One region of the Sphingomonas pseudosanguinis genome, then DNA from elsewhere that is predicted to be linked to it. Evidence: riboswitches for the same ligand, from Rfam matches in the RefSeq annotation. Region 1 holds a riboswitch; the other holds the start of a gene.

Evidence for each region. Region 1 has a riboswitch for cobalamin ahead of ACQHGV_RS02490 (HoxN/HupN/NixA family nickel/cobalt transporter). Riboswitches for the same ligand answer to the same signal wherever they lie in the genome.
Region 2: linked by a shared signal. The riboswitch ahead of ACQHGV_RS00055 (TonB-dependent receptor) and the one ahead of ACQHGV_RS02490 (HoxN/HupN/NixA family nickel/cobalt transporter) in region 1 are both predicted to bind cobalamin.

The regions. Positions count from the first base shown of each region.
Region 1 is NZ_CP189888.1:536,320-544,210, forward strand. Features, by position in the region: gene ACQHGV_RS02450 (glycosyltransferase) at 1-246, shown strand, start outside; gene ACQHGV_RS02455 (Mth938-like domain-containing protein) at 251-637, opposite strand; gene secF (protein translocase subunit SecF) at 647-1,627, opposite strand; gene secD (protein translocase subunit SecD) at 1,644-3,248, opposite strand; gene yajC (preprotein translocase subunit YajC) at 3,256-3,606, opposite strand; tRNA gene ACQHGV_RS02475 (tRNA-Pro) at 3,800-3,876, shown strand; gene ACQHGV_RS02480 (IS110 family transposase) at 4,102-5,139, shown strand; gene ACQHGV_RS02485 (septal ring lytic transglycosylase RlpA family protein) at 5,681-6,259, opposite strand; cobalamin riboswitch at 6,369-6,571, shown strand; gene ACQHGV_RS02490 (HoxN/HupN/NixA family nickel/cobalt transporter) at 6,730-7,785, shown strand.
Region 2 is NZ_CP189888.1:5,357-13,247, reverse strand. Features, by position in the region: gene ACQHGV_RS00070 (tRNA-binding protein) at 3-347, opposite strand; gene ACQHGV_RS00065 (glutathione S-transferase family protein) at 361-1,032, opposite strand; gene ACQHGV_RS00060 (PepSY domain-containing protein) at 1,086-2,519, opposite strand; gene ACQHGV_RS00055 (TonB-dependent receptor) at 2,506-4,683, opposite strand; cobalamin riboswitch at 4,861-5,084, opposite strand; gene ACQHGV_RS00050 (hypothetical protein) at 5,172-5,477, shown strand; gene ACQHGV_RS00045 (entericidin A/B family lipoprotein) at 5,532-5,675, opposite strand; gene ACQHGV_RS00040 (hypothetical protein) at 5,739-6,608, opposite strand; gene ACQHGV_RS00035 (CsbD family protein) at 6,744-7,112, opposite strand; gene ACQHGV_RS00030 (hypothetical protein) at 7,146-7,466, opposite strand.

The DNA.
Region 1 (7,891 bases):
ACGCCGATCGTCATCACGCCGGCGGGCGGAGCGCGCGATGTCGTGACCAGTCGCGCGGCGGGGCGGATCGCCAGCGCCGATGCGGGCGCGTTCGCGGCGGCGATCGGCGAGGTGTTGGCTCAGGCGCCCGATCCCTGGACGGTGCGCGCGGCGGTGCGCGATTTCACCTGGCCGGCCAATGCGGCGGCGCTGCACTCGCATCTGGCCGAACTGGTCGGGCGGCGGAACGACTCCGCCCCCCGATAACGCGTCAGGCGGCGTCGAGCGGGTAGAGCGCGGCGACGATCTTGCGCCCCTCGCTGCGCAGCACACCCCAGGCGCGGGCGGCGGCGCGGCTGTCCATCGCCTCGACGCCCAGGCCCGCCGCTTCCATGGCCGCGCGGAACGCCGCCGGCGGGCGGCGCAACTCGGCACCGGTGCCCAGCAACAGGAACTCGGGCGCTTCGTCGATCAACGCCTGGACCGAGGCGGTATCAAGCGCGTCGAACGCCGGCGGGCTCCACGGCTCATGCCAGTCGGGCGACAGGAGCAGCGCCGGATAGGCGATCTCCCCGACCCGGTAACCGTTCGCGGCGAAGCCACGGACGATCGGGCCGGGTGCGGTGGGATCGCGGGTGATGCGGATCGAGTCGCTCATGCGTGCCGCTTACCCCTCACGCGGGGTGATGCGCTCGGCGTCGGCGATGGTCCGCTTGTCGGTGGTGCCCGGCTTCTCGCGGTTCGGCTCGGCGCGCAGGCCCAGCGAGATGAGCAGCGAGGACGAGACGTAGATCGACGAATAGGTGCCGACCACGATGCCCAGGATCATCGCGGCGGTGAAGCCGCGCAGCACATGGCCGCCCAGCAGCAGCAGCGCGACCAGCGCCAGCAGGATCGTGACCGAGGTCATGACCGTGCGCGGCAGCGTCTCGTTGACCGACAGGTTGATGATCTCGCGCATGTCCATCTTGCGATAGCGGCGCATATTCTCGCGGATGCGGTCGTCGATGACGATCTTGTCATTGATCGAATAGCCGATGATGGTCAGGAACGCCGCGATGATCGTCAGGTCCAGTTCGAACTGGGTGATCGCGAAGAAGCCCAGCGTGACGAGCAGATCGTGGACGATGGCGACGATGGTCGACACGCCGAACTGCCATTCGAAGCGGAAGATGGCGAACAGGCCGATGCCCAGGATCGCCAGCACGACCGCCAGCACGCCGTGCTTGATCAACTCGTTCGACACCTTGCCCGACACCGTGTCGTAACGGCTGAAGGTGGCGCCGGGGAATTGCTGGCCCAGCGCGGTCTCGACCTTGCGGACGACGGCGTTGGTCGCGCCTTCGTCCTTCGACTCCGGCAGGGGCAGGCGGATGCTGATGGTGCGGCCGTCGCCGACCGTCTGGATGCTGGCTTCGCCCACGCCCAGGCCATCGACGACTGAGCGGACGCGGTCGGCCGAGGGCGGGGTGGGAAACTTCTCTTCGATCATCAGGCCGCCGACAAAGTCGACGCCCAGATTGAGGCCCTTGGCGAACGTCACGCCGACCGCGAGCACGGTCAGCAACAGGGTCAGCCCGAACGCCCAGCCGCGCAGGCGGACGAAATCGATGTTCGTATTGTCGGGGACGAGTTTCAGGAGGCGCATGATCTGTTCTCCTGCCTCAAATATTGATGGTCTTGGGCTTTTCGCGGCGCAACCACAGCGCCACGAGCATCCGCGTGAAGGTAACGGCGGTGAACACGCTGGTCACGATGCCGATCAGCAGCACGACCGCGAAGCCCTTCACCGGGCCCGAGCCGAGCACGAGCATGATGACGCCCGAGATCGCGTGCGTGACGTTCGCCTCGAAGATCGTCCGGCTGGCCTCCTTATAGCCCAGCTCGACCGACTGGACGACGCTGCGCCCGCGTCGTCGCTCTTCGCGGATACGCTCGTTGATCAGCACGTTGGCGTCGACGGCGGTGCCGATCGTCAGGATGAAGCCCGCGATGCCCGGCAAGGTCAGCGTGGCGTTCAGCATCGCCATGACCGCCAGGATGACCAGCACGTTGATGACGACCGCGATGTTCGCATAGATGCCGAACCGGCCATAGGTGACGGTCATGAACACGATCACCGCGACCGCCGCAATCGCCGAGGCCAGGATGCCCTTGCGGATCGAGTCGGCACCCAGATCGGGGCCGACGGTGCGTTCCTCGACGACCTTCAGATCGACCGGCAGCTTGCCCGAGCGCAGCGAGATCGCCAGCTGGTTGGCGCTGTCGACGGTGAAGTTGCCGCTGATCGAGGCGCGACCGCCCAGGATCGGTTCGTTGATGTTGGGGGCCGACAGCACCTGACCATCGAGGATGATGGCGAAGGGCTTGCCGGTATTTTCCTGCGTGATCCGCGCGAACTTGCGGCCGCCCTGCGCGTCGAAGGTGATCGCCACCTCCGGCGCGTTCGTCTGTTGATTGAACTGCTGCTGCGCGTCGATCAGCTGGTCGCCCGAGATGATGACGGGGCGCTTCACCGCGATCACCGGCGCACCCAGCGGATTGCCGGGATAGGGCAGGACCTGGCTGCCCGCAGGCGCATTGCCCTTGACCACCTCGGCCGGATTGGCGGTGGTGTCGACCAGCTTGAATTCCAGCTTGGCGGTCTTGCCGATCAGGTCCTTGAGCTGCTGCGGGTCCTGAAGGCCCGGCACCTGCACGACGATGCGGTTGCTGCCCTGCTGGAGGATCGTCGGTTCCTTGGTGCCCAGCGCGTCGATACGCCGCCGGACGACTTCGGTCGCGGTCTTCATCGCGGTGTCGACCGCCTGGTTCAGGCCCGCCTGGGTCGGCTTCAGCACGAAGCGCGAGGTGTCGACGACCTGGATGTCCCATTCGCGCTGGCCGCTCATGCCCGCACCGCCGCCGGTGATGGTCAGCAGCCGCTCGCGCGCCGCATCGACCTGCGAGGGGTCGCGCAGCATGAAGCTGAGCTGGCCGTTGCGCACCGAGATGTCACCGATGTCGATCCGCGGATTGCCGCGCCGCATCTCGGCCGCGACCTGATCGCGCATCGTTTCCAGCCGCGTGTTGGCGAGGTCGGCGGTGTCCGCCTCCAGCAGCAGATAGCTGCCGCCCGCCAGGTCGAGGCCCTTGTTCACGCGGGGATGCGGAATCGAACCCCAGCTGTTGGTGACGCTTTCGGGCAGAAAGCTCGGGACCGCCAGCAGGCACAGGGCGGCCAGCAGGGCGATGATGGAAGCGACCTTCCAGCGGGGGAAATCCAGCATCGTGAGGTCAGTCGTTCGCGGGTTTGGCGTTGGGGTTCACCACGTCGGTCAGCGTCGCCTTGACCACGCGGACGCGGACGTTCGGGGCGATCTCGACCTCGACCAGCTGGTCCTCGACGCGGGTCACCTTGCCGACGATGCCGCCCGCCGTGGTGACCTGATCGCCCTTTTTGACCGCCTCGATCGACGCCTGCAGCGTCTTCATGCGGCGCTGTTGCGGGCGGATCATCAGGAAATAGAAGACGACGAAGACGAGGAGCAGCGGCGCGAGGCTGAGGAACGAGGCGGCGCCACTCGATGCGGCGGCGCCGGAGGCGGCGGCCATCACGGCGACTGGGGCGGTGAAGGGAATGAACATTCGGACCCGTCTATGCTGAATGGGCACGGGTACCCGCCGATGCGCGAACGATCGACCAGCCCCCATGTCGGATAGCCTGCCCGCTACCATCGCAGGCGGACAGGCGCAATGGAGAGGCCGATGTGGTGTCGCCATCATCGCAACATCAAGGCTTGCATCCCGGATAAAACCCGCCTAGAGGCCGCCGCTCGGTCGGGGCGTAGCGCAGCCTGGTAGCGCATCACACTGGGGGTGTGGGGGTCGCAGGTTCGAATCCTGTCGCCCCGACCAATCTTCTACTGACATCGGTGGATGACGATGAAGCGGGCGAAAGCCCGCTTTTTTCGTTTTTGGCGTATATCTCTCGCCGGAGAGCAGGATTAGAGTTGCAAGGCTTGGCACCTGACTGGCTGAAATGCTCAATGTAAATGTCTGCTTTGGGTGATGGGGTGGACGCCCCCCGACGGCATCGATGTGCCAGAGTGGAGGTGTTGATCACCACTGAGGGAGGCGTCCGTGTCAGAGGCTACCACGATCGGGCTGGATATCGCTAAGCATGTTTTCCACGCGCATGGCGCTGACGAGCGCGGCGGGCAGGTGTTCAGCCGCAGGTTGAGCCGCGGCAAGCTGCTCGATTTCTTCATGGCCCATCCTCGCTGCGTGGTCGCGCTGGAGGCCTGTGGCGGGGCGCACCACTGGGCCCGCGAGTTGCGCGCGATGGGGCACGAGGTTCGGCTGATCCCGCCCGCGTACGTGAAGCCGTTTGTGAAGCGGCACAAGAACGATGCGGTGGATGCCGAGGCGATCTGCGAGGCGGCGCAGCGGCCGAACATGCGGTTCGTGGCGGTGAAGACCGAGGAGCAGCAAGCCGCAGCGCTGGTTTTTCGAACGCGCGACCTGGCGGTGAAACAGCGCACCCAAATCGGTAACGCGCTCCGCAGTCATCTCGCGGAATACGGCTGGGTTGCACCCAAGGGAGCGGCGCACCTAGCGATGCTGGCGGATCTGCTCGACGACGGTGGGGAGATTGGCGAAACGCTGCCCGAGGCTGCACGACCGATGTTCGCGATGATGGTCGACATGCTTGCCGGTCTCGATGAGCGGATCGCCGCCTTGGATAAGGAGATTACGCGCCGGGCTCGCGAGGATAAGGTGGCCCGACGGCTGATGACTATCCCGGGTGTCGGACCGATCACGGCGACGGCCATTGCCGCGATAGCGCCTCCAGCCGAGACCTTCGCTAAGGGCCGCGACTTCGCCGCCTGGCTGGGCCTGGTGCCGAAGCAGGCATCGACCGGCGGCAAGCAGAAGCTGGGCGCGATCTCGCGAATGGGGGAGCGAACGCTGCGGCGCCTGCTCATCATCGGGGCGAGCGCGGTCGTGCTCCAGGCGAGCAAGCGCGGTGCGCCGGCCGGCTCATGGCTCGAGGGCATGCTGGCCAGGAAGCCACGCATGCTGGTCACGGTCGCGCTCGCTAACAAGATGGCCCGTACCGTCTGGGCGTTGCTGGTCAGGCAAGAGGATTACAGAGCTCCGGTCGCAGTCGCGGCGTAAGCCGAGGCGGGCCAGAGGCGTCGGAGGGCGCAGTCGGTCGAAGGAGGGTATGGCGCAACAGTCGGCGAGACGGGGTCGGAAGAACCAGAGCTTTCCACCGTGCCACGAGCACGCTTTTGGTGATGTGGTTCCGGTCCGCGAACTCCCATACGGGCCAGCAGCTCATCGCTGCATCACAGGCCGGACAGATGGCAGCATCCGACTATGCATCAGAACTTCCAAATACCGCTTGCAACCGAAGGGGCGTCCACAGATGGAAAGCGGACAGGCAGCTTTCCGCATGCCAGGAGTCCCGCGACTACAAGTCGCCCCGAGTGATCGCGACTCCTATAACGATCGCCCCAACCGCCAAGATGGTCACTTGCGCCCAATAAAGCGGTGCGTTCTCAGTGCGATGGACTGCCGCGCCGTAAACACCGATGTATCCCCGCATAAGGGCAAACGTCAGCAAACCAGCCACAAATATGAGAAGCAGAATGGGGAACACGCTAGGTCGATACCTCAAGCCGCAGCGTCTATAAATGGGCGAAACGCGTCGTTCCTACCGCACCGTCATCCCCGCCGCCGCGATCTGCGAAAGCAAATTCGCCCGCACCGCATCGGACACCGGCGGCAAGGGCCGCGCGGCCTTGCCGTGGCGCAGGCGTTCGCGATCCTTTTCGTCCGGCTCGACCCGACGCACTCGCACCGCCGCCTTGCCGACCGCGCGCAGGCCGAGCTGTTCCGCCGCGCCGCGGGACAGGTCGATGATCCGCGACGATCCCGCGAATGGGCCGCGATCGTTGACCCGCACGATGATCCGCCGCCCGGTATCCAGCGCCGTCACCTCGACATAGCTGGGCAGCGGCAACGTCGTATGCGCCGCCGTGGCCCAACCGGGGCGGAAGCGTTCGCCGTTCGCGGTGCGCTTGCCCGATTCGCTGCCATACCAGCTGGCATAGCCGAGCATGTCGTAGGTCATGTCCTCGGCGGGGACATAGGTGACGCCGCGTACCGTATAGGGTTTGCCGATCCGCACCGGCGTGTCGCTGACCGGTCGGTAATGGCCGCCGGCGCAGGCCGCGACCAGGCAGGCCGCCGCCGGTGTCCAGCGGCGCCCCCAGAGAGGCCATCGTCTCACATCCACCATGATGCGGGGCTTAAGCCGCGCGCCGGACGGGATAAAGCGGTTTGCGCCTCCATCCACCGCAGACTATCCCCGTGCCGACCGGCCGGGGCTTTCAGCTCCATCGCCGGCCAATCGCATCGGTGCCCCTCGGGGCTTGAAACGGGAATATGGTGCAAAGCCATAGCTGTCCCTGCAACTGTAAGCGGTGAGCGCGTGATGCCGGTTCCTGCGAGAGGGGACAGCCACTGGAGTTATCCGGGAAGGCCGCATGACGGAACGCTTCGACCCGCGAGCCAGGAGACCTGCCGATGCGAGTCGCTCTTGCCGCGATCCAGGGGATGGTCATGGCCGGGATATATTGTATCATTTGAGCGACGCCGTCCGGCCGACCCGAATCGCAAGACCCTGCTAGGCGTGCGCCCGTCTGGCAGGAGCGGGGCGGCCTTTCGTCGCCATGGCGCTTGGGGGAGGTTTATCCGCCCATGTCCGAAGTTTTCGCCCGCCCTTCCTTAAAGCGTCGCGTCACGCTGCTGATGGGGGCGCTGGTCATCGTCAATATCGCCGTCTGGGGCTGGGCGCTCAGCGTCTTTGCGGGCAACAGCCTGATGCTCGGCACGGCTTTGCTCGCCTATAGCCTGGGGCTGCGTCACGCGGTCGATGCCGATCACATCGCCGCCATCGACAATGTCACCCGCAAGCTGATGCAGGACGGCCAGCGACCCATCGCGGTCGGCTTGTGGTTCGCGATCGGCCATTCTGCCATCGTGCTGATCGCGGCGACCACGGTCGCGCTGGCGGCGAGCACCCTGGCCGACTTCGAGGCGTTCGGACAGAGCGGCGGGACGATCGCCACCATCGTCTCGGCCAGTTTCCTGTTTGCCATCGCGATCATGAACCTCATCATCCTGCGCGATGTCTGGACCCGCTTCCGCCGCGTCGCGCGGGGCGAGCCGATGGCGGAGGCCGATGCCGATATGTTGTTTTCGGGGCAGGGGCCTTTGTCGCGTCTGTTCCGGCCGCTGTTCCGATTGATCCGGCGGAGCTGGCACATGGCGCCTTTGGGATTCCTGTTCGGGCTGGGCTTCGACACCGCGACCGAGGTGGCGATCCTTGGTCTGTCGGGTTCGCATGCCGCCGATGGCGTATCGCTGGCGACGATCCTGGTGTTCCCCGTCCTGTTCGCGGTCGGCATGGCGTTGATCGACACGGCCGACGGGTTGGTGATGCTGGGCGCCTATGAGTGGGCGTTCGTTCATCCGCTGCGCAAACTCTATTACAACATGACGATCACTTTGGTCTCCGCGCTGGTCGCGCTGGTGATCGGCGGCATCCAGGCGACCGCCTTGCTGGCCGAGCGGTTCGGCTGGACTTCGGGGCCGTTCCGCTATGCGGGCGCGCTGGCCGAGCATTTCAACATATTGGGCTTCGCCATCGTCGGGCTGTTCGTGGTCTGCTGGGGCGCGAGCTTCCTCCTCTATCGCTGGCGCGGGTTCGCCGCGATGGAGGCACGAATTGCCAAGCCCGGCGCGGCGGGATAAATGCCGCTGATCGGGCTCCTGACCCGCGAGAACATTGAACCGATCCGTCATTGCGAGCGGAGCGAAGCAATCCAGAGCCGGACCAGGACGCCCTGGATTACTTCGC
Region 2 (7,891 bases), 530 kb from region 1:
GCTCAGAACAATCGCCCCCCGTTGGGCACACCCAAATCCGGTGCAATCAGCACCACTTCCCCATCCGCATCGGGAAAGCCCAGCGTCAGCACCTCGGACATCATCGGCCCGATCTGGCGCGGCGGGAAATTCACCACCGCCGCCACCTGCCGCCCCACCAGCGTCTCCGGCGTATAATGCCGGGTGATCTGCGCCGAGGAGCGCTTCACCCCAATGACCGCGCCGAAATCGATGGTCAGCTTGATCGCGGGCTTGCGCGCCTCCGGAAACGGCTCGGCGGCGATGACGGTGCCGACGCGGATGTCGACCGCCAGAAAATCCTCGATCCCGATGCGCTCAGAGGACATGGGCGCAGGGACGTCAGAAGTCGACATTGTCGTAATGGATCGGCGGGGTGACCATCTCCATCCGCTCGGACAGCAGCGGGCGGAAGGAGGGACGGCTCTTCAGCCCGCGATACCAGCGCGCGGTCTGTTCATGCCCCTTCCAGTCGATGCCGCCCAGATAATCGGCGACCGAAATCTGCGCCGCCGCCGCCAGATCGGCCAAGCTCATCGTCGCGCCGCCCAGCCAGTTGCGATGGTCGAGCAGATAATCGGTATAGTCGAGATGCCCGACCGCCGCCTTCATCGCCTCGCGCAGTCCCTTGGCATCGGGGCTGCCGGTGCGCGCGACGCGCTTGACCATGCGTTCGTGGAGCAAGGGGCCGGTCACATCCTGATAGAAATGCGTGTCGAACCACGTCACCAGCCGGCGAATCTCGGCGCGACCGACGGCGGTGCCGTTGATCATCGCCGACTTCTCGACCGTCTCCTCGAAAAACTCGCAGATCGCCATCGAGTCGACCAGGAGGACGCCGCGCTCCTCATCGACCATCACCGGCGTCTGGCCGGCGGGGTTCATGTCGAGGAATTCGTCGCGCCGCTGCCACGGCGACTCGCGGACCAACTCGTACCCGACGCCCTTCTCACCCAGCAGCAGCCGGACCTTGCGCGAGAAGGGACAGAGCGGGAATTGGTAGAGTTGCCACATATTCCCCATCTAAGCGGGCGCATGGGTTCACGCCAACCCCGCCACGCATGTTTTCACGCCGCCCGGCGCGCGGGCCGGCGCAATCGTCGCCAGCCGATGACGACCCCGCTGACCGACATCACCAGCCCCGCGATCGACCAGAGCCACATCCACACGTCCCAGGCGGGGCGATGCGCGGTGAGCCAAGGCCAGTCCCAGGTGTGGAGCAGCGTGTAGACCCAGCGATAGGCACGCCGCGTGGCATCCTGTCGCTGGACCAGCGCGCCGCTCATCGGATTGATATAGAGCCAGGTCCGCGCCGCATCGTCGAACCGCAATCGCAGCAACGGCAAACGCGCGGCGTCGGTCCAGTAGAAATCGGGCCGCACCAGCGTCTCGGTCGCGATCATCCGGCCGTCCGGGACCAGCATCGCTGCCGAGGCCATGGCGCTGACCGGCCGGACGGGCGAAAGCGTCGCACGGTCCAGCCAGCGCGGGTGCGGCGAGGCACGATCGATCGCGATCCGCGCCAGCCCGCCGTCCGCGCTCCACGCGATGCTGCGCGCACCCCCGGCAAGGCGGGCCAAGGCGGCGAGGTCCCCCGTCACGCGCGTTTGCCCCGCATAGTCCCGCATCGCCGCCACCGGCGCGGCACCGCCGGCAAAGACCCGCCCCGGATCGACCGACAGCCAGCCGCTGACGATCCAGGTGGTCAGCATCACCCCGCCCAGCAGGCCGCTGACATGATGCCACATCATCCATCCGCGATAGGGGGTGATCCGCCCGCCGCGATAACGCCGCCGCCCGATCCGCATGCGCAGGATGCCGATCCACATCCCCGTCAGCGCCACCGCGATGCAGGGGCCCGATACCCACATCACCACCTGCCGCCACATCGCATTGTCGCGCCGGACGACCGTGGGATAGAGCCAGTGCGGCACCGACCCCAGCCAGTTCCAGACACGCTGTTCTCGCGTCGTGCGCTGCACCGGCTGGCCGGTCAGGCTGGAGATATAGAGATGGGTGGCATCCGCATCGTCGATCGCCGCCTTCCACAAGGGGCGATGCCGGTCGAAGCCGCCTGCGACCGTCCATTGATCGTCATCGATCCGCTCGACCGACATGACGGGGGCATGTTCGAATCGGCCAGCGACGCGGCGGACATATCCGGCGTCGACGGGGGCCGGCCTGACCCCGCGCTGCGCCGGGATGATCCGTGTCTCCCCCTCACCGCCCTCGATCCGCCAGACCGGCTGACCGTCGCGCATCTCCAGCGTGATCCGCCGCGCGGTAACGGCGGGCACCTCCGTCACCCGCGTCCAGTCGATCGCCGCCGCCCCCGCCCAGCCCTGCGCAGGGCCAAGCGCGGGATAAGGGACGTAGAGCATGACCAGTCCGCTCGCGAACCACATCGCGAAGAACAGGCAAGCGACGATCCCCGCCCAGCGATGGGTGAGGAAGGCGAGCCGCAGCGCCGCCTTCCCCCAAGACCGGTCAGAACGCGGCACGAAGCGCCACATCCAGCGAGCGCGGCCGCCCCAATATCCATTGCTGATCGCCATAAGCGGTGACGGCATAGGCCTTGTCGAACAGATTATAGACGCGCAGATCGACCGCCATATGCGGGCTCAGTGTATAGGACAGCGTGCCGTCCACCGTCGCATAGCCGGGAATGCGGAACGCATTGCCATTGTCCGAGAAGCGCCGTCCGACATAGCGCAGTCCGGCACGCGCCTTCACGCGGCGCGTCGCATCCCAGCGCAGCCAGACATTGCCCAGCGCCTCGGGCACATCGGGCGGCGTGCGACCGCTATAGTCGGTGCCGCCCGAGCGGAAATCGTCGAACCGCGCATCGAGCAGCGTGCCATTGGCCTCGATCCCGAAGCCCTGCGGCAAATCGACCGCCACCGCCGCCTCGACGCCTTGCGCCGAGCGCTGGCCGACCTGTTCGACCGGGCTCGACAGGGTGCGCTGCGCCAGCAGCCCGGTCTTGACGATCCGGTACGCCGCCAGCGTCGCCATGCCGCGCCCGCCCAGGAACGACAGCTTGGCCCCCGCCTCGACCTGATTGCCGCGCGCATTGCTGAACGCCACCTGCCCCGTCGACACGGTGGTCAACGTACCCAACGGATCGACGCCGGTCGCATATTGGCCGTAGAGCGACAGGGTCGGCAGCGGCTGATAGACGATGCCCGCCCGCCAGGTCGCGTTGCGGAAGGTCTTTTCAAAGGCGAAGCGGTCGCTCCGCACGCCCCCCGGATAAGCGATCGCCCAGCGGCGCACCTGATTTTCCTCATAGCGAAAGCCGCCGACCACCGACCATTTCGGCCCCAGCGTCACCCGGTCCTCAGCGAACACCGCCAGCGCGGCGGTGCGGGTGCGGTATCGCGGCGCGATTCCCTGCGTATCCAGGAAGCGTCCCGGATCGAAATTGAAGGGGTCGACGCCGTCCTCCTGCGCCTCCGATCCGAAGTCGTTCTCATGGGTGAAGCGGACCAGATTGACGTCCGCCCCGATGACGAAGGCATTGGCGATACCGGGTGCCAGCGGCGTGCGCAGCGTCACGCTCGCCTGATCGCCCCATTGGGTCTGGTCGTGGCGGATACCGTAATTGCTGCTCCGCCGGATCGTACCGGGCCGGCCGGGCGATCCGTCCGCGCAGGCCCCGGTGCTGCCGACCCAGCAATAGCTTTCCAGATTGCGCCAGAAACGGTCGCTGGTCAGATAATAGGCGATGTTCGACACGCTGACCGTCGCGCTCGGCGTCCAGTCGACCTGGACCGAGGCGCGGTCGTCGCGAAAGCGCATCCGCGCGTCGGCGACATTATAGTTGCGCTCGCGCACCGCCAAATCGAGCCGTCCGTCGATCAGCGGGGTGCCGAAATAGGTGATAGGCCGCTGATCGCCATGATCGCCGCGGATCGTCACTGCCAAAGTCGGCGATGGCGTCCACAACAGTGTCCCCGACAGCGCGACGCTGCGTGAATCCCCGCGATCGACATAGCCGTCCGAGCGTCGATAGCTGGCGTCGACACGGTAGGACAGCGTATGCCCCACCGGCCCGCCGATCCCGGCCGCCGCGCGAAAACTGTCTTGCGCGCCATAGCCGATCTCGGCCTGTCCTTGCGTCCGCGCGCTCGGCTTGCGCATCACGACATTGACCGCGCCGCCCAGCGCACCCTGACCGTAAAGGACCGAGGCCGGGCCGCTGAGTATGTCGATCCGCTCGACCATCCAGGGGTCGGTCGGGAAGGTGATGGTCCCCGCCGCCGGGAACAGCCGCACCCCGTCGATCAGTTGCAGCACCGACCCCTGCCCCGAAAAGCCGCGCGCGGACAGGGCCGTGCCCCCATTGCCGGGATTGGCGACGCTGGCGATGCCGGGCGCACGGCTCTGCGCCTCGACGATCGACTGGTCGCCGCGCGCGCGGATAGTATCGCCGTCGATCGTGGCGATACTGGCGGGCGTCTCGAACGGGGTCAGCCCCAACCGGCTGGCGGTCGCACTGGGCGTGTCCAGTACCGGCGTCTCGCGCGTGCCAATGACCAGCACCGACCCGTCGCCACTTCCCGCTTCACCTGCCCGCTGCGCCATCGCCGGGCTGCCCCCCACCATCAACGCCGCGCCAGCGACCAATCCCCAGCGGTTCTCAATGTAGTTACGATATAACATCTTACTGCCTGTAGCGTCTTATTGCGAACAAGCCGAGGCCTTCCGTCCGATCCCGAACGGACGGGTGCCATGCAGGCTGGACGCTTATTCCGCACTTCCATGGTCACCCATGCCTCCGCCACCATTGGCGTCGCTCGTCGGAAAAGACCTTAGCCACGGCCATCCCCTGGACCCGGCAAGAGCGACCTGACGCCGGCAGGTCTCCTGGCTCACGGGTCATCGCGAAACATGCGCCTTCCCAGGTTGCCCCAGTGGCTGGACCGACCATCGGGGTCGATCCGTGCATCTCCGCTCACCGCTTACAGTTGCAGGGACAGCCTCGGATTCGGGCGATCGCTCGCCCTCACCGCGTTCCCTTTTAATCTTCCTTGTCGGGAAGAACCGGCGCGATCATTGACCGGATCATTCCGGCCGCGTTCTGTCTGGGCGATGACGCCATGCGCGTCAAGCGGATGCGCTGGCTCCCGATCCGCGCTATCGCGAACGCCATGGCACGCAGGACCCGCTATCTGACCGCAACCATGGCGGACGGCTATGTGAAGACGATCGGGCCGACCGCGTCGCCCTTCACCCATTATTGGCGCATCGTCGCCGATCTGGGCAACGGCAAGACCGAGGTGTTCTGGGGCCATGCCAAATCGCTGAAGGACGCGACCGGCAAGAAGAACGCGGTGGCCGATGCGGCGCGCCAGCGCGGCTGGGCGGGGTTCGCGTTCGAGATCGTGGAACTGGTCGAAACCACCGAACCGCCCGAAACCGAAGCCCCCGCCCGCCGGGCTCGCCGGCGCGGATAGGAAAACGGGGGCGGTCCATGACCACCCCCGTCCGTTCACGGTCACCCCGTGACGTTATTTCTTCGGCTTGTCCTGCCCCGAGGCATCGGACATCGCGCTTCCGGCGGAGCGCAGATCCTTGCCCGCGCCATTGACCGTGTTGCAGGCCGAGAGGGCCAGCATGGCGCACAGCGTGGCGCCGAGAGCGATCTTCGTCATGGTGATGATCTCCTCTTTCAGGAAAGGTGCGGCGGGCCCGATACGCCGGCCCGCCGCGGGCACTCAGCGCGGACGACGGCGGGCGGCCGCAGTCGCGCCAAAGGCGGAGGCACCGGCGCCGACCAGCAGCGCGAGCACCAGGATGAACGAAGTCTTCGACGCAGCACCGGCGGCGGCATCCGCTGCGGTCTTGGCCGCCTGCACCGTCTCGTTCTTGGTGCGGATGAAGTCGGCCTTGGCCTGGCTCACCTGTGCCTGGGCCTGCTCACGGCTGATCTTGCGCTGCGCCGCGACGATGTCGACGACACGAGCCTCGGCACGGACACCATCGGTGCCGCCGCGCGCCATGGCGGGCAGCTGCTTGGCGATTTCCTTCTGCGCCTGCTCGGGAGTCATCTGCGCCGGGTCGGTCGGAGTATCGCTCAGATACTTGGCGGCTTCCTGACGGACGTCGCCTTCATCGACACCCGCGACCTGCGCGACCTTGGGCGCGGCCGCGCCAACCGTCGAACCGGCCGCCCCGGCCACAGTGCCGACCGTGCGGAACGCGCCGCCGATGATACCACCGACCGCCGAGGTCAGCAGATACAGCGTCAGGATCAACGTGACGCCCCAGACGACCAGGCCATGCACCAGCGCATCGAACCGCTCGGTCACACCCGACATGCGCGCGGCGACATAACCGCCCGCACCCAGCGCGATGACGGTGGTGATCAGCCAGTAGATGCCGGCGCCGATGCCGAAGCCCGCCGCACCCGGCGTCGAACCATCGGTCGGATCGACCATCGACAGGCCGATGCCGGTGCCGAGAATGCCCAGGACCAGCTGGACCGCCACCGCGATGACCACACCGGCGAAAATCGCACTCCAGGAGGCTCGACGACCGAGATGACCGATCACGCCACCCTCCACCGATGCAACATTATGGGCCATATCTACTCCTGTTCCTGTGACGTGCGGACGCGCACCGATCCTGTCGACCGGTCGTCATTCGCAGCATGATGAGGGGGGGATGGCGCCCGGGCCGCCGCTCACGCGCGCGCCTCGCCCGGTGCCGGATGTGTCAGTTCAGCCGCGACGGCGGTGGATCAGCCAGCCCAGGGCATAGCCGCCCAGCGCAGCCGCAATGGCGAACACCGTCGCCTCATTGCCGCGAATATGATTTCGCGCCTTGTCCGAACCGCGCCGTGCGGCATCGACGGAGCGATCGGCCGCATCGCCGACCTTCTCACGGGCATGCTCGATCAGGCTCGGGGTCGCATCGACGACATCGCCCGCGATCGACTGCGCACGACCGAACAGATGCTCGGCACCACCCGCCACCTGATCGGTGACGCCGGCGACCTTCCAGTCGCGGCTATCGACGACATCGCCGACCGCCTTTTCGACCTTGCCACCGACATAGCGGGCACCGCCGCGAAGTTCATGCTTGTTCATGGGTTTTCCTCCGAAACGAGGGGTGTGTCGTGGTCAGGGCGCCACGCCGCAGCCTGCGGCGGCCTTGCCCACTTCCAGAGCGACGCGCGGGTCCTTGATCTCGCCCGCGACACGGATCAAATCGCTCATCGTCAACCGCGTGGGGTCGCTGTCATCGCGACGATAGGCGGCAGCCGCCTTGCCCAGCTGCTGCAGCTGGCCCAGCGACAGATTCCGCTCGAGCCGCTGGCCGATACAGGTGGAACGCTCGGCATCCAAGCCATAACGCTCCAGCCCCGTCGCAATCCGGGTCGACGGCGCGGCGCACGCCACCGTCAGGCAGCTCAAGGCGATACTGGCGAAAATGCGGTACACGCGTTTGCCTCCACACGATCGGCGACGATACGTTGCCGATCAGGTGGTGCTAAACTTATGATAGGTTAAGTCGTTCCCAATTTTCTTGATGCGATAAATATGGCGGTCGCAATCGTTCCGTTGAGGCGATGCGACTGGCCGTGCGTCTGTGTCGAAACGACGCAGCGGACGCAGTTGGTGCAGGCCTCTGCCCCGCGCCAATGGCAACGAGCAGTATTTGCGATCGTACTCTCGACCGAACACCATCCATTCCAGCCCTACCCACGCGACGCGTAGATCCTGTCTAGGCCGTCACGTTACATAGCACTCTGCCAAGCGGACAGGTAATGCCAGGCGCTTGACAGGCGTTATCCATGGGGCCGTAGGTAGATGATCTAAAGGGAGGCGCAATTGCCTCTTGCGAACATGGCCGACATACCGAGTTG